Regions from separate parts of the Streptomyces sp. NPDC006309 genome, predicted to be linked through region 1. Evidence: riboswitches for the same ligand, from Rfam matches in the RefSeq annotation. Region 1 holds a riboswitch; the other holds the start of a gene.
The links. Region 1 has a riboswitch for glycine ahead of gcvT (glycine cleavage system aminomethyltransferase GcvT). Riboswitches for the same ligand answer to the same signal wherever they lie in the genome.
Positions count from the first base shown of each region.

Region 1 (8,611 bases):
GGGCTTGTCGAACGGCGCGACCTTGGTGTTGATCGCCAGGTACACGAGACGGCCACCGTAGGTGTTGTCCGTGTTGGCCTTCTTGCCGGCGTCGGTGAGGACCTTGGCCTGGGTGGAGGCCTGGACACCGGTGCCGGCCAGGTCGATCGCGTCGCCGGCGAGGACGTCCTGGTCGATCGTCTCCGCGTTGACCTTCAGCTTGACGACGATCTTGTCCGGCAGCTGCTTGCGCAGCGGGTCCGTCTTCGGGTCCCAGTTCGGGTTGCGCACCAGCACGGCCTGCCGGCCGTCCTGGTAGCTCTGGAACTTGTACGAGCCCGAGGAGACGATGTGCTTGATGTAGTCGACGCCCGTGTCCTTCGCCTGCGGCACCGGGGCCGTCTGCGGGGCGGCGACCAGGTAGTCGAACTCCTGGAAGGCCTGCTTCAGGTGGAAGACGATGGTGGTGTCGTCCGGCGTCTGGATGGAGGACAGGCCCTTGGCGCTCTTGTCCTTGTACGGGCCCTTGTACTTGTCGCCGCCGGCCATGAACTGCTGGAAGTAGTTCGGGCCGAGGGAGAGCACGTCACGCGCGAAGTTGGAGCGCTCGACGGCGTACTTGACGTCCTTCGAGGTGATCGGCGAGCCGTCCTCGTACTTCAGGCCCGCGCGCAGCTTGTACGTCCAGGTCTTGCCGCCGTCGCTCGGCACGCCCTTGCTCGCCGCGAGGTCCGGGACGAGCGTGTTGCCCTTCTGGCCGGCACCCGGCTGGAAGGTCATCAGCGGACGGGCGTACAGCCGGCTGAGGTTGTACATGTACGCGTAGTACGTGTTGCCGGGGTCGAAGGAGTCCGGCACGTCGGACAGCTCGTAGGTGAGCGTGCCGCCCTTCTTGTCGGACGCGTTGACGACGCCCTTGGTCGCGGCATTGGCCCCGGCCGACTTGGTGCCGTTGTCGTTCTTGTTGTCATCGGCCTTGCTGCAACCCGCAAGAAGCAGGCTGGCGGAGCCGATGGCCGCGATCGCGGCCAGCGCTGACCTTCGCATGATGGGCGCTTTCCCCTCCATTGTTGACAAAACTTTCGGGCTCTTCGCGGCAGGCGTCAGCGGCTGCGCGGATCGAGAGCATCGCGGAGACCGTCGCCGAGCAGGTTGAACGCGAGGACGGTGACGAAGATGGCGAGTCCGGGGACGATCATGAACTGGGGGTCGACCTGGTAGTAGGTGACCGCCTCACGGAGCATGCCGCCCCAGGACGCCTGCGGGGGCTGGATGCCGACGCCGAGGAAGCTCAGGGACGCCTCGAAGAGGATGTTGGTCGGGATCAGCAGCGTCGAGTAGACGATGATCGGGCCGACCAGGTTGGGCATCAGCTCGCGGAACAGGATGTACGGGGCCTTGGCGCCCATGCCGCGGGAGGCGTCCACGAACTCGCGCTCCCGCAGGGCCAGTGTCTGGCCGCGCACGATCCGGCCCAGATAGGGCCAGTTGAAGAAGCCGATGACGAAGATGAGCACGCTCAGGTGGAGCGGCAGTCCGTTGAGGCCGAAGGCGCCGCCCTGGAGGGTGGCGGAGATGGCGATCGCGAAGAGCAGGAGGGGGAAGGCGAGGAAGGTGTCCATCAGCCGGCTGATGATCGAGTCGACCCGCCCGCCGTAGTAGCCCGCCACGACACCGAGGACCGCGCCGATCACGTTCGACAGGACGGTGGCGCCGAAGGCGACCACCAGCGACACCCAGGAGCCCTCCAGGACGCGGGTGGCGATGTCACGGCCGAACTTCGGGTCCACACCGAGCGGGTGATCCAGGCTCATGCCGCCCCAACTGCCCTTGGGCAGCGAGGTGTCGGGGGTGATCAGGTCCTGGTGGAAGGCGTTGGGGTCGAGCCCGAACACGGCCTGGAGGGGGCGCGAGAGAATCGCGACGAGGATCAGCAGGACCACGATGACGCCGCCCGCGACGGCGACCTTGTCCTTCTTGAACCGGGTCCAGGCGATCTGGCCCAGGGAACGACCCTCGATCTGCCCCTTTCCGGCACCCTCCAGCACAGCCTCCGGCTGTGCCTCGGCTGCCGCTCCGGTGGTCTCGATCGGTGCGGTCACGGTGAGCGACCCCTCTCGCCGGTGGTGACCGGCCTGCGCCTGCCGCGGATTGCGGCTTTGTCGACTTGCCATCGAGCGTGAGGCCTTGGCCTCACGTCTGAGTCGCGAGTCTTCAGCGTCGTTGTGATCACCCGCCAGAGTTGGCGGCGAAAGTATGCGCAACCGTGATGCAGTGCAGGGGATTCCGTTATCCGAACAGTGGGTAACGGCTCCCGGACAAGGTCCAGTTGGGGCAGAACGGCCTATTCGCCCGGAACGGGACGTACCGGCGATGTCTACGCGCGCAGAAGAAGCCCGCTGACGCGGACACCGTGGCCCCGCTCAAAGCCCTTGACATTGTCGCCCGTTGGTCAGTAGCCGCCGTGCGCGGGCGGGTAGCCGTAGCCGGTCGCCGGCGGAACCTGGAGCGGGGGCGGCGGGGCGGTGGCGTGCGCCTCGCGGTCGTAGAAGGGACGCGCGTTGGCCCGCATCCACATGACCACCGGGTCGTAGCCGTCGGTCATCACGACCGTCGAGACCGGCAGCCCCTCCGGGACCGCGCCGACCGACTGCTGCATCATCGCGCGCACCGAGTCGACCGCCGCCGGGGACGTGTCGTACACGTCCAGGCCGAGGGCGAGGTACGGCGCCCCGAGCGTGGGCTGCACCCAGGCCCGGCGCAGCGAGCGCAGCGCGGGGGTGCGGTGCGCGTTCTGCGCGAGCAGGGCGTAGAACTGCGGGATCTCGATGCCGGGTTCCGACAGGCGCAGGGGGCCGGCGGGCTGGCGGTCCAGGCCGGTGGCCATGCGGCGCAGGTCGAGCCAGGGGATGCCGACGCCGCCGCCCGGGGCGTGCGGATTGAGCCACAGACCGTAGTGGTCGGGGTAGAGGGTGCGGGCCACGTCGAGGCCGTCCACCACCTCGTAGGAGCGGTTCCAGCCACTGGCCGACAGTTCCTGGGCGGAGGTGACGCAGGGGGCGTAGTGGAAGCCGTCGACCTCCATGTCGCCGTACTGGGCGTCCGGGGAGCCGGCCTGGCCGTGCCACAGGAACATCCAGACCTGGCCGGAGGAGGGGGCGGCGAGGGCGCCCAGCAGGGCCTCGTAGGCGTCGTAACGTCCAGGCGTGACCTGGCGCAGCATGTGCTCGACGCTGCCGCTCGGGCTCGCGCTCACCTGTCTTACCGCCCCTTCTCGTGGAGTGACCCCGCATCGGGGGACAGCTTAAGCGCCCGGTGGCCCGGGGCCTCGTGGCCGTACGCGGGGGCGGGCGCGCGGTGGCGCGCCGCGCCCGGCACCACCACCGCGTGCCGGACCCGGCCCCTCGTCCCGGCGTGCCGGACCCGGCTCCGCGCCCCGGCGGCCCGGCCGCTAGTGGCCGAACCGGTAGAAGGGGCGGACGTTCGTCTTCAGCCAGTCGGCCACCGGGTCGTCGGTGACGTCCATGAGGACCAGATTGACCGGCCACTTCACCGGGACCCTGCCCAGGGCCCGGCCCAGGGCCTCCAGGGGCACGGTGCGCAGGTCGCCCTCGCACCGGGAGAGTTCCACGCCGACGAACATCACCGGTTCGGCCGTCTCGACGGCGGCCAGGCAGCGGCGGGCGGTCACCACGACGCCGGTGTCCGCGAACTCGGCGGAGGCGGCGGAGAGGAAGTCGACCGGATCGTCCTGCCAGTCGGGCTCGAAGAGGCGGACCCGGCCGCCGCTGCCGGGGCCGTCGAGCGGGGTGCGGCCCACCCGGCACAGTTCGGCCACGGCCTCGGGCGGCAGCGGGATGCCGACCACACCGCCCGGGTTCACGGCCAGGCCCGCCTGCGGCGGCAGGCCCCGGGCGAACTCCACGGCGGGGGCGACGGTGTACGGCATGTGGGAGCCGGCCGCCTGGCGGAACTGCTCCTCGGAGCTGAACACCGGCACGTACACCTGGCCCTCGATGTCGAGTGTGGGCAGGTCCAGCGGGCCGCTGTCCGGGCCGCCGCCGGCCGGCAGCGGGATCCACAGGAAGCTGCGGCCGAGGACCTCGATGATCCGGCCGCCCGCCGTGGGGACGCCGAGGGAGGCCGAGAGCACCTCCTCCAGCTCGTTGCCGGGCCAACCGCCGTGCGGGTGGGGGTGTGTCTGTGCCGGGAAGTCCGCGGGAAGGTCCGCCGGGAAGTCCATCTGCCTACCGCCTGCTGGGAACCACTGCTGTGAGACCGAAGGCTATCGGGTGGCTGTGACATCGCGGGTCCGCCGGGGATCCGTGCGCCGCGTCAGCGGGGGTCCGGGGCGGCGAAGTCCACGCGGTGCAGGGTGTCCGCGGCGGGCCGGTCCAGCAGCAGCGCCGAGCCGCAGCCCGTGGGCGGTTCGCCCCGCTCGACCGCGCGCAGCAGCCGGGCCGCGGTACGGCGGTGCCGGCGGAAGGCGTAGCGGGAGACGCCCCGGCCGCGCTCCCGCTGGCCCTCGCGGGCGGTCTCGGGGGCGACGTCGAGCACCAGCAGGTGCAGGGTGCCGCCGCGGCGGCGGGCCTCGCGGGCGAGCCAGCCGCGCACCCAGGGCTGGGTGCCGCAGTCGTGGACGACGACGCCGTCGCCGGTGCGCAGCGCGCGGCGCAGTCCCGCGTAGTGCGCGAGGCGGACCAGGGGGCGGTAGAGCGCGTACGGCAGGCAGCGGGGCAGGCGGGCCGCGAAGCGGTCGCGGGCGTCCTGGGAGTCGACGCGGTGGCCGGCGACCGCGCGCCGCATCAGCGTGGACTTGCCGCTGCCGGGCAGGCCGGTGATCACCACCACGTCCCGCGGCCCGAAGACGAGGGCGCGCGGGCTGCGGCCGGCGCGGTCGCGCAGGTCACGGACGGCCGGGGCCGGGCGCGCGGGGCGGCGTTCGCGGGCGGGGGCGGGGGCGGGGGCGGGGGCGGAGCGCTGCTCCGGCACCGCGAGGCCGGTGGCGGCGGCGGTGACGTACGCCGTGGTCCTGTTCACCGTGATGTCCTCCCCTGTGGGCTCGGTCATGTCCTGCCCTTTGAAGTTAAAGAGAAGGTAATGCCCGCGGGCCGGTGGTTCGGTGCGGGTCGTGCCACAGGTCGGTTACAGAAGCCGGGCTCGCATGCGATGATGTGCCCGCCAACTGCATACCGGCCGCTTGAATCCGCGCGGGAGAGTCCCCAGGTCCCTTCGGACCGTCTGGGGCGCCGAAGGAGCAAGTCCCTCCCTTGAATCTCTCAGGCCCCGTTACCGCGCGGGCGAGGCACATCTGAAAAGCGGGCCGCTGTGTCCAGTGGTCCCACCCAAGGTGCAAGCCGTGATCGTCCCCGTGGCGGTCGCGGCGAACCTCTCAGGTTCCGATGACAGATGGGGAGGAACGTTCCTCGCCCCGTCCGTATGCCCTGGGAGACGACCGACCGATGAGCAGCACCGAACTCCGCCACACCGCGCTGGATGCCGTGCATCGCGCGCTCGGCGCGACCATGACCGACTTCGCCGGCTGGGACATGCCCCTGCGCTACGGCTCCGAGCGCGACGAGCACCTCGCGGTGCGCACCCGGGCCGGCCTGTTCGACCTCTCCCACATGGGCGAGATCACCGTGACCGGCGCCGGGGCGGCCGCCCTCCTGAACTTCGCCCTGGTCGGCAACATCGCCTCCGTCGGCGTCGGCCGCGCCCGCTACACCATGATCTGCCGGGCCGACGGCGGCATCCTGGACGACCTCATCGTCTACCGGCTGGCCGAGACCGAGTACATGGTCGTGGCCAACGCCTCCAACGCCCAGGTGGTGCTGGACGCGCTGACCGAGCGGGCCGCCGGCTTCGACGCCGAGGTCCGCGACGACCGGGACGCCTACGCGCTGCTCGCCGTGCAGGGCCCGCAGTCCCCCGGCATCCTGAAGTCGCTCACCGACGCCGACCTGGACGGGCTGAAGTACTACGCCGGCCTGCCCGGCACCGTCGCCGGCGTCCCGGCGCTGATCGCCCGCACCGGCTACACCGGCGAGGACGGCTTCGAGCTGTTCGTTCGACCGGAGCACGCCGTGCGGCTGTGGCAGGCGCTGACCGAGGCCGGCGAGGGCGTCGGCCTGGTGCCGTGCGGGCTGTCCTGCCGGGACACCCTGCGCCTGGAGGCGGGCATGCCGCTGTACGGGCACGAGCTGACCACCGCGCTCACCCCCTTCGACGCCGGGCTCGGCCGGGTGGTCAAGTTCGAGAAGGAGGGGGACTTCGTCGGGCGTGAGGCGCTCGCCGCGGCCGCCTCCCGCGCCGAGGCGAGCGCGCCCCGGGTGCTCGTCGGCCTGGTCGCCGAGGGCCGCCGGGTGCCGCGCGCCGGGTTCGCCGTCGTCGCCGGCGGCCAGGTGATCGGCGAGGTCACCTCCGGCGCCCCCTCCCCCACCCTGGGCAAGCCGATCGCCATGGCGTACGTCGACGCGGCGTACGCGGCGCCGGGCACCGAGGGCGTCGGCGTGGACATCCGGGGCACCCACGAGCCGTACGAGGTCGTGGCGCTGCCGTTCTACAAGCGCCAGAAGTAGACACTGGGCGCTGCGGCGCTCCCGGCGTCCGCCCCGCGCCGCCGGACGTGACCCTGCGCACATTCCCCCTGCTCACCAGCAGGTCCTGCCGTCCCCCCTTCATCAGCACTCCCGCGCGTACAGGAGAATTCAGGCCATGAGCAACCCCCAGCAGCTGCGCTTCAGCAAGGAGCACGAGTGGCTGTCGACCGCCGAGGACGGCGTCGCGACGGTCGGCATCACCGAGTTCGCGGCCAACGCGCTCGGCGATGTGGTCTACGCCCAGCTCCCCGAGGTCGGCTCCACCGTCGAGGCGGGCGAGACCTGCGGTGAGCTGGAGTCGACGAAGTCGGTCTCCGACCTGTACTCGCCGGTCAGCGGTGAGGTCACCGAGATCAACGAGGACGTCGTCAACGACCCCTCGCTGGTGAACTCCGCGCCCTTCGAGGGCGGCTGGCTGTTCAAGGTACGTGTCACCGGGGAGCCGGCCGACCTGCTCTCCGCCGACGAGTACGCCGCCCACACCGCCGGCTGAGGAGTCGTAGCCCCATGACTGTCCTGAACACGTCCCTCCACGAGCTGGACCCGGAGATCGCCGCCGCGGTCGACGCGGAGCTGAACCGCCAGCAGTCCACGCTGGAGATGATCGCGTCCGAGAACTTCGCGCCGCTCGCGGTGATGGAGGCCCAGGGCTCGGTCCTGACCAACAAGTACGCCGAGGGCTACCCGGGCCGCCGCTACTACGGCGGCTGCGAGCACGTCGACGTCGCCGAGCAGATCGCCATCGACCGGGTCAAGGAGCTGTTCGGCGCCGAGTACGCCAACGTGCAGCCCCACTCCGGTGCCTCCGCGAACCAGGCGGCCCTGTTCGCCCTCGCCCGGCCCGGGGACACCATCCTCGGCCTGGACCTGGCGCACGGCGGCCACCTGACCCACGGGATGCGGCTGAACTTCTCCGGCAAGCAGTTCGACGTGGTCGCGTACCACGTGGACGTGGAGACCGGCCTGGTCGACATGGCCGAGGTCGAGCGGCTGGCCAAGGAGCACCGCCCCAAGGTGATCATCGCCGGCTGGTCGGCGTACCCGCGTCAGCTGGACTTCGCCGAGTTCCGCCGGATCGCCGACGAGGTCGAGGCGTACCTGTGGGTCGACATGGCGCACTTCGCGGGCCTGGTCGCCGCCGGTCTCCACCCGAACCCGGTGCCGTACGCGGACGTGGTCACCTCCACGACCCACAAGACCCTCGGCGGCCCGCGCGGCGGCATCATCCTCGCGAAGAAGGACTTCGCGAAGAAGCTGAACTCCTCCGTCTTCCCCGGCTTCCAGGGCGGCCCCCTGGAGCACGTGATCGCGGCGAAGGCGGTCTCCTTCAAGGTCGCCGCCTCGGAGGAGTTCGCGGAGCGCCAGCGGCGTACGGTGGAGGGTGCGCGCATCCTCGCCGAGCGGCTGACGGCGGCGGACGCCCGCGAGGCCGGCGTGAACGTCCTGTCCGGCGGCACCGACGTGCACCTGATCCTGGTGGACCTGCGTGCCTCGGAGCTGGACGGGCAGCAGGCCGAGGACCGGCTCCACGAGGTCGGCATCACGGTCAACCGCAACGCCGTCCCGGACGACCCGCGCCCGCCGATGGTCACCTCCGGCCTGCGGATCGGTACGCCCGCCCTCGCGACCCGCGGCTTCACGGCCGAGGACTTCGCCGAGGTCGCGGACGTGATCGCCGAGACGCTGAAGGCGTCCTACGACGCCGAGGCGCTCAAGGCCCGGGTGAAGGCCCTGGCCGACAAGCACCCGCTGTACCCGGGGCTGAACAAGTAAGTCACCTTTCGCCGGGCACCGCGCACACTGGAGGAACCGGAGGTGCGCGGTGCCCGCACCCTGTACCACCTTTTGCACCACCCCCCGCATTGAGGAGTCATCCGTGGCCATCTCGGTCTTCGACCTGTTCTCGATCGGCATCGGCCCGTCCAGCTCCCACACGGTCGGCCCGATGCGCGCGGCCGGCCTGTTCGCCCGCCGGCTGCGCAACGAGGAGCTGCTCGGCTCCGTCGCGGCCCTGCGCTGCGAGCTGTACG
Region 1 is NZ_JBEXRO010000024.1:36,669-45,279, reverse strand. It holds gene ABZ117_RS26725 (ABC transporter substrate-binding protein) at 1-1,047, opposite strand, end outside; gene ABZ117_RS26720 (ABC transporter permease) at 1,083-2,081, opposite strand; gene ABZ117_RS26715 (enhanced serine sensitivity protein SseB C-terminal domain-containing protein) at 2,432-3,235, opposite strand; gene ABZ117_RS26710 (enhanced serine sensitivity protein SseB) at 3,431-4,222, opposite strand; gene ABZ117_RS26705 (AAA family ATPase) at 4,315-5,019, opposite strand; glycine riboswitch at 5,181-5,284, shown strand; gene gcvT (glycine cleavage system aminomethyltransferase GcvT) at 5,442-6,560, shown strand; gene gcvH (glycine cleavage system protein GcvH) at 6,697-7,074, shown strand; gene glyA (serine hydroxymethyltransferase) at 7,089-8,354, shown strand; gene ABZ117_RS26685 (L-serine ammonia-lyase) at 8,458-8,611, shown strand, end outside.

Region 2 (8,611 bases), on a different contig from region 1:
CAACAGCGACACCGACAGCGCGCTGCGCGGAGCCCGTCAGGAAGATCTCGTACGCATCCTCGACGAACTGGATTCGCGTACCCAGCGTCTTGAGGACGAGAAGCAGGGACTGGAGAAGCAGCGCCAGGAGCTCCAGAGCAGCTCCGACCAGGCCGCGGAGGCGCGCAGGCAGACCGCCGAGAAGAAGAGGCAACTCGGCATCCTGGCGGGCACCGTGGCGGCGCAGGGGCCCGGCATCACCATGACGATCGAGGACACGAAGGGGACGGTCAAGGCGGACATGCTGCTCGACACGATCCAGGAGCTGCGTGCGGCCGGCGCGGAGGCGATCCAGGTCAACGGGGTCCGGGTGGTCGCCGGCACCTACTTCACCGACTCCGGCAAGAGCGTGAGCGTCGACGGGAACAAGATCGGCGCGCCTTATCGTTTCAAGGTCATCGGCAAGCCGCAGGACCTCGAGCCGGCGCTCAACATCCCCGGGGGCGTGGTGCAGACCCTGGAGAAGGAGCAGGCCACGGCGACCGTGCAGCAGTCCGACAAGATCGTCGTGGCTGCCTTGCGGCAGGTGAAGCGGCCTGACTACGCTCGGTCGTCCTCCCGGTGAACCGGCGGTGCATGGCGGCTGTCGCGTACGGGCATGAGCTTGCGGGGGGTCGGCGCACCGAAGAGGTGGCGCGTGATGGAAACTGTTTGGTGGATACGGACGTTGTGAAGATGTCCGGCTCGGCCGGTGTAGGCAATCAGGGTTCGTCCTGCCCCACGGGCGGGTCTGTTTCGGTCAAGGGGAATCGCCCGTGAAGTTGTTTGCGAAGTTGTTCGGCAAGAGCGCGCGAGAGGGCGGCGACAACGCCACCGCCCGTCATCGTGCGCAGCCTGACGCGGAGGGCCAGCGCCCGCTGTTCCGGGACCAGGTCGCTGGTCCGGGCGGTGACATTTCCGGTGGTCAGGGCGCGGCGTCTGTTGACCCTGCCCAGGCCGGCGGCATAGGTTTCGGGCAACCGTCAACCTCAGGTGCGGGTGGAGGGTTCGCCCCCGGCCCGTACGCGTCCAACGCCCCGGCGGGGCAGCCGCGGCAGGAGGATCCGTCGATGTCGGTCCTGGTGTGTACGAGGTGCGGCAACCGCAACGCGGAGAACGCCCGGTTCTGCTCCCACTGCGGCGCACCGCTGCGCCCCGGCGTGGCGCCCGAGCGGGCCTCCGAGACGACGTCCACGATCTCGATCTCCGGCCTCGAGGCCTACGACTCCGAGGTGACCGGCCAGACGCCGCTGCCGATGCTCTCCCCGGAGGCGCAGGCCGCGGTGGACGCGCTGCCGCTGGGCTCGGCGCTCCTGGTGGTGCGCCGGGGTCCGAACTCGGGCAGCCGCTTCCTGCTGGACAGCGACCTGACCACGGCCGGCCGTCATCCGCAGAGCGACATCTTCCTGGACGACGTGACGGTCTCCCGGCGGCACGTGGAGTTCCGGCGCTCCGCGGACGGCTCCTTCACGGTGGCCGACGTGGGCAGTCTGAACGGCACGTACGTCAACCGGGAGCGCATCGACCAGGTCGCTCTGTCGAACGGCGACGAGGTGCAGATCGGCAAGTACCGGCTGGTGTTCTACGCGAGCCGGCAGGGCATCTGACCCACCCCCGGACCGACGTCCGGGGGGACCCCCAGGGAAGGTCCATGCTGCGAACACCGAGCGGCGGTGCCGGAAGCGGTACCGCCGCCAGGGACAGCGGGCTGATGAGCATCGGCACGGTGCTGAACACGCTGCGCGACGAGTTCCCCGAAGTCACGATCTCCAAGATCCGTTTCCTGGAGGCGGAGGGGCTCATCGAGCCGCAACGGACGCCGTCGGGGTACCGCAAGTTCAGCGCGGGGGACGTCGAGCGCCTCGGTCACGTCCTGCGGATGCAACGGGACCACTATCTTCCGCTCAAGGTGATCCGGGAGTACCTGGACGCCATGGAGCGGGGTGAGGCCGCCCCGCTGCCCCTGGTCGGGCGCCAGCGCACCGCGGAGGACGGCCCGGAGCCTGCGGAGACGCCCACGGTGGCCCGGGTCGGCAAGGCCGAGCTGCTGGCCGCCGCGGACATCGACGAGGCGGACCTGAAGGAGTGGGAGTCCTACGGGCTCATCGCTCCTTTGGCGGACGGGGCGTACGACGCCGAGGCGGTCACCGTGGCCGAGCTCATCGCCGAGCTGGGCCGTTTCGGCATCGAGCCGCGCCACCTCCGGGTGATGAAGGCCGCCGCGGACCGCGAGGCGGGGCTGGTGGACCAGGTGGTGGCCCCGCTCAAGCGCCACCGCAATCCGCAGACCAGGGCACTCGCCGAGGCCCGTACGAAGGAACTGGCGGCGGTCACGACGAAGCTGCACGCCGCTCTCGTGAAGACCGCTCTCGGCGTACGCCTCCCCTGAGTCCTACGGGCCACCGGAACCGGCCCAGGGGCCGGGCTGAGCCCGGTGGGGACCGGGCCCGGAGGGGGGAGCGGCGGGGGTCCGGGCGGCCGGATCGGGCACCTGTTCCCGGCCCGACTACCCAAACGTCCCGGGCACGGCCTAGGGTTGCTGTGTGAACGAGCTCGATGTCGTAGGTGTCCGGGTCGAAATGCCCTCCAACCAACCGATCGTGCTCCTGCGCGAAGTGGGAGGCGATCGTTACCTCCCTATCTGGATCGGGCCGGGGGAGGCGACGGCGATCGCCTTCGCCCAGCAGGGCATGGCCCCCGCGCGACCGCTGACCCACGACCTGTTCAAGGACGTGCTGGAGGCCGTCGGCCAGGAGCTGACCGAAGTCCGCATCACCGACCTGCGGGAAGGGGTCTTCTACGCGGAACTGGTGTTCGCCAGCGGGGTCGAGGTCAGCGCCCGCCCCTCCGATGCCATAGCGCTGGCCCTGCGCACCGGAACGCCGATCTACGGCAGTGACACGGTGCTGGACGACGCGGGCATCGCCATTCCGGACGAGCAGGAGGACGAGGTGGAGAAGTTCCGCGAGTTCCTCGACCAGATCTCGCCCGAGGACTTCGGCAGCAGCAGCCAGTGAGACGCGGCGCCGGCCTGCCGGACCCCGGGTTCCTCCCGGGCGGTGGGCGGTTCCGCGGGGCCGTTGCCCCGGCAATTGCCTCCGGCCAGTGAGAGCGTCCTACGGCTTCCCGCGAGCGCATTCGGCTAGCCTTTCCCCGCGGTGGGATACGGGAAACCACTCCTAGGGTGATTATCACTCGGCGTGCCGAGTGTGGCGATCGTTGACGCACCCCTGGTGACTGCCTACCGTCGAGAAGGCAGGTCAAGGACGGAGGTCGGCGTGAGAACCAGCGGCGACGGTACGGCTGGGGGTGCCCCCGGACGCGGTTTCGGGGAGAGCGGTCCGTACCCGCCCCCGGACTCGCGGCTGCGCTCGAGCGGGGGTTACCCCCATCCCGGCAGCGCGGCCGAGCACGCTCCGCAGCTGCCGACGGCGGTGCCGAACGGCGGAGGGGTGGCGTCCATGACGTCCGAGGAGATCGGCTACCGCGGGCCCACGGCCTGCGCGGCCGCCGGCATCACCTACCGGCAGCTCGACTACTGGGCCCGCACCGGGCTGGTCGAGCCCAGCGTGCGGCCCGCCTACGGGTCGGGCACCCAGCGTCTGTACAGCTTCCGGGACGTCGTCGTCCTGAAGATCGTGAAGCGGTTCCTGGACACCGGGGTGTCGCTCCAGAACATCCGCACGACCGTGCAGCACCTCAGAGAACGCGGTTTCCGCGACCTTGAGCGGATGACCCTCATGAGCGACGGCGCCACCGTGTACGAGTGCACCTCGCCGGACGAGGTCCACGCCCTGCTCCAGGGCGGTCAGGGCGTCTTCGGGATCGCCGTCGGCGTGGTGTGGCGGGACGTGGAGGGCGCGCTCTCCCAGCTGCACGGCGAGCGTATCGACACGGGGGAGACGCTGGTCGGGCAGAACCCGGCGGACGAGCTGGCGCGGCGCCGCAACCGGGCGGTCTGACCGCCGGAGTCCCCGCGGTGCCCTCCGCCGTCACCGCGTTGTCAGTGCCGTGGTGCAGCATCGGAGATGTGAGAAACGCGCCCACGGTCCTGCATCTCGACATGGATGCCTTCTTCGCCTCGGTGGAGCAGGCGTCCAAGCCGAGCCTGCGCGGGAAGGCCGTCGTCGTGGGCGGTCTCGGGCCGCGCGGGGTGGTGGCCACCGCGTCGTACGAGGCACGGGTGTTCGGGGTGCACTCGGCGATGCCCATGGGGCAGGCGCGTCGGCTGGCACCCAACGCCGCCTATCTGGTGCCGCGCTTCACGCTGTACCGGACGATCAGCGACCAGGTGATGGCGCTGCTGCGGGAGCTGTCACCGCTGATCGAGCCGCTCAGCCTGGACGAGGCGTTCGTGGACCTGGAGGCCGGGGGAGCGGCCTGGGACGAGGAGTCGGCGCGGCGGGCCGGGGAGAGGCTCCGCGCGGACATCCGGGCGGTCACCGGGCTCACCGGGTCGGTGGGGCTCGCCGCGTCCAAGATGCTCGCGAAGATCGCCTCCGAGCAGGCGAAACCGGACGGCCTGGTGCTGATCGAGCCGGGGACCGAGCGGGCGCTGCTGGGGCCGATGCCGGTGCGGACCCTGCCGGGGGTCGGCCCGGCCACCGGGGACCATCTGCGCCGGGCCGGGATCACCACGGTCGAGGAGCTGGCCGAGGCGGGCGAGGACGAACTGGTCCGGATGCTCGGCAAGGCGCACGGGCACGCGCTGTACGCCATGGCCCTGGCCCGGGACCAGCGGCCGGTGGTGGCCGAGCGGGAGACCAAGTCGGTGTCGGTGGAGGACACGTACGACGTGGACATCCACGACCGGCTGCGGGTCGGCATGGAGGTGCAGCGGCTGGCCGACCGGTGTGTCCGGCGGCTGCGCGAGGCCGGGCTGTCCGGGCGGACCATCGTGCTGAAGGTGCGGCGGTACGACTTCTCGACGCTCACCCGCTCCGAGACGCTCAGAGGGCCCACGGACGATCCCTCGGTCATCCGTGAGGCGGCGGCGCGGCTGCTGGACTCCGTGGACACCACGGGCGGGGTGCGGCTGCTCGGCGTCGGCGTGTCCGGGCTCGCCGACTACACGCAGGAGGATCTGTTCGCGCAGGCGGCGGGGGAGCGGGCGGTGGACCTCGCCGAGGAGGCCGTGCCGCAGGCCCCGGCGGAGCAGGTGGACCCGGCCGAGCGACAGTGGCGGGCCGGGCAGGACGTGCGGCACGACGACTGGGGACACGGATGGGTGCAGGGCAGCGGGCTGGGCCGGGTCACCGTGCGCTTCGAGACGCCGCAGTCCGAGCCGGGCCGGGTCCGGACGTTCCGGGTCGACGATCCCGCGCTGGCACCGGCCGAGCCCTTGCCGCTGGTCCCGGAGCCGGCCTCGCCCACCCGGCCGGCCTCGGCCACCCGGCCGGCCTCGGCCACCCGGCCGGCCTCGGCCACCCGGCCGGCTTCGGGTGAGCATCCCGGACGTCCGGCCTCGGACCCGGACGGGTACGACGGGCGATCCGGCGGAGGAGTTCAGGGGCCCGGTGCGGGCCGGGACTCCTCCGGTGGCGCCAGGGTGCCGAAGTCGTGGTCCGGGACGCTGGGCGGGGGCGCCGTGTCCAGGCCGTAGTGGTGGTAGAGCTGGAGTTCCTGCTCGGGGGAGAGATGGCGGCCCACGCCGAAGTCGGGGGCGTCCTTGATCAGGGCGCGGTCGAAAGGGATGTGCAGCGTGCCGTCGAGGAATTCGCTGGGCTCCAGGGGGACGAAGGCGTCCCGGGAGAAGAGACCGGTCCGTATGGCCGCCCACGCGGGCACGCCGGTCGCGTCGTCGAGGTACACCTCGTCGATGGTGCCGATCTTGGCGCCATTGACGTCGAACGCCTTGCGGCCGATCAGGTTGCGCGGATCGATGTCGGTTCGCACGGTCCCTCTCTCTCCACGTGGTCGCAACACATCCGTAAGCACTACAAAAGAGCAGATTCAGGGAGGCGGCCACTCGAGGGCTCAGGCGTTGACCCCGCTGGTAGGCTGACAGCGGCTGCTGACCCCGCGCGGGAGAGTCCTCCGACCACGTCGGAGGCGCCGAAGGAGCAAATCCTCCCCGGAATCTCTCAGGCTCACGTACCGCGCGGACGAGGTCACTCTGGAAAGCAGGGCGGGTGTGCACGGCGTCCGCTCTCACCGACGGTGAAAGCCGGTGCCCGCGAGGGCCCGGTGAAGCTCTCAGGTCAGATGACAGAGGGGGAGGCCGTCGGGGTATCCGTACCGGGGTGCCCCTCGAAGGTCGCGTCAGACCAGGAGGCCTCCGCAATGACCGCCCATCGCATTCCGCTCTCCGAACTCGAAGCGGGTATCCCGTTCGAGCAGCGCCACATCGGCCCTGACCAGGAGGCGCGGGCCAAGATGCTCGCGCAGGTCGGGTACGGCTCGCTGGACGAGCTGACCGCCGCCGCGGTCCCGGACGTGATCAAGAACGTCGACGCCCTCGATCTGCCGGACGCCCGCACCGAGGCCGAGGTGCTCGCCGAGCTGCGTTCCCTCGCCGACCGCAACCAGGTCCTCGGCTCGATGATCGGACTCGGGTACTACGGCACGTTCACGCCGCCGGTCATCCTGCGCAACGTCATGGAGAACCCGGCGTGGTACACGGCCTACACGCCGTACCAGCCGGAGATCTCCCAGGGCCGTCTGGAGGCCCTGCTGAACTTCCAGACGGTGGTCGCCGATCTGACCGGCCTGCCCACCTCGGGCGCCTCCCTGCTGGACGAGGGCACCGCCGCCGCCGAGGCGATGGCGCTCTCCCGGCGCATGGGCCGGAACAAGAAGGGCCTGTTCCTGGTCGACGCGGACGCGCTGCCGCAGACCATCGCCGTGATCGAGACGCGTGCCGAGCCGGCCGGCGTCGAGGTCGTCGTCGCCGACCTCAGCGACGGCATCCCGGCCGGGATCGCCGAGCGCGAGATCAACGGCGTGCTGCTCCAGTACCCGGGCGCCTCCGGTGCCGTACGGGACATCAAGGCGGTCATCGACCAGGCGCACGAGCTGGGCGCCCTGGTGACGGTCGCCGCCGACCTGCTCGCGCTGACCCTGCTGACCTCCCCGGGCGAACTGGGCGCGGACATCGCGGTCGGTACGACCCAGCGCTTCGGCGTGCCGATGGGCTTCGGGGGACCGCACGCCGGCTACATGGCCGTCCAGGAGAAGTTCGCGCGCAGCCTGCCCGGCCGTCTGGTCGGTGTCTCCGTCGACGCCGACGGCAACCGGGCCTACCGCCTGGCCTTGCAGACCCGTGAGCAGCACATCCGCCGTGAGAAGGCCACCAGCAACATCTGCACCGCGCAGGTGCTGCTCGCCGTGATGGCCGGCATGTACGCCGTCTACCACGGTCCCGAGGGCCTGCGGACGATCGCCCGCCGCACCCACCGCTACGCCACGGTCCTCGCCGCGGGCCTGAAGGCCGGCGGGGTCGACATCGTCCACGGCGCGTACTTCGACACCGTCACCGCACGCGTGCCCGGCAGGGCCGCCAAGGTCGTCGCCGCCGCCCGGGACAAGGGTGTCAACCTGCGTCTGGTGGACGCCGAGCACGTCTCCATGGCCTGCGACGAGACCACGGGCCGGGCCCAGCTGGCCGCCGTCTGGTCCGCGTTCGGTGTCGAGGCCGACGTCGAGGCGCTGGACGCGGCCGCCGAGGACACCCTGCCCGAGGCGCTGCTGCGCACCGACGCCTACCTCACCCACCCGGTGTTCCACCAGCACCGCTCCGAGACGGCGATGCTGCGTTACCTGCGCCGCCTGGCCGACCGCGACTACGCGCTCGACCGCGGCATGATCCCGCTGGGCTCCTGCACCATGAAGCTCAACGCGACCACGGAGATGGAGCCGGTCACCTGGCCCGAGTTCGGGCAGCTGCACCCCTTCGTGCCCGCCGAGCAGGCCGAGGGCTATCTGACGCTCATCCGTGAGCTGGAGGAGCGGCTCGCCGAGGTCACCGGCTACGACAAGGTCTCGCTCCAGCCGAACGCCGGTTCGCAGGGCGAGCTGGCCGGTCTGCTCGCCGTACGCGGCTACCACCGCGCCAACGGCGACGAGCAGCGCACCGTCTGCCTCATCCCGTCCTCCGCGCACGGCACCAACGCGGCCAGCGCCGTGATGGCCGGCATGAAGGTCGTCGTCGTCAAGACCGCCGGCGACGGCGAGATCGACATCGAGGATCTGCGGGCGAAGATCGAGAAGCACCGTGACGAGCTGTCGGTGCTGATGATCACCTACCCGTCCACGCACGGTGTGTTCGAGGAGCACGTCGCCGACATCTGCGCCCGGGTCCACGAGGCCGGCGGCCAGGTGTACGTCGACGGCGCCAACCTCAACGCCCTGGTCGGCGTGGCCAAGCCGGGCCACTTCGGCGGCGACGTCTCCCACCTGAACCTGCACAAGACGTTCTGCATCCCGCACGGCGGCGGTGGTCCGGGCGTCGGCCCGGTCGCCGTCCGCGAGCACCTGGCGCCGTACCTGCCCAACCACCCGCTCCAGCCGGCCGCGGGACCGGAGACCGGCGTCGGCCCGGTCTCGGCCGCCCCGTGGGGCAGCGCGGGCATCCTGCCCATCTCCTGGGCGTACG
Region 2 is NZ_JBEXRO010000022.1:5,255-13,865, forward strand. It holds gene ABZ117_RS25305 (DUF881 domain-containing protein) at 1-604, shown strand, start outside; gene ABZ117_RS25310 (FHA domain-containing protein) at 795-1,625, shown strand; gene ABZ117_RS25315 (MerR family transcriptional regulator) at 1,670-2,407, shown strand; gene ABZ117_RS25320 (bifunctional nuclease family protein) at 2,562-3,035, shown strand; gene ABZ117_RS25325 (MerR family transcriptional regulator) at 3,297-3,980, shown strand; gene ABZ117_RS25330 (DNA polymerase IV) at 4,049-5,620, shown strand; gene ABZ117_RS25335 (PRC-barrel domain-containing protein) at 5,524-5,913, opposite strand; glycine riboswitch at 6,033-6,127, shown strand; gene gcvP (aminomethyl-transferring glycine dehydrogenase) at 6,301-8,611, shown strand, end outside.
Region 2: another riboswitch for glycine. It lies ahead of gcvP (aminomethyl-transferring glycine dehydrogenase); the one in region 1 lies ahead of gcvT (glycine cleavage system aminomethyltransferase GcvT).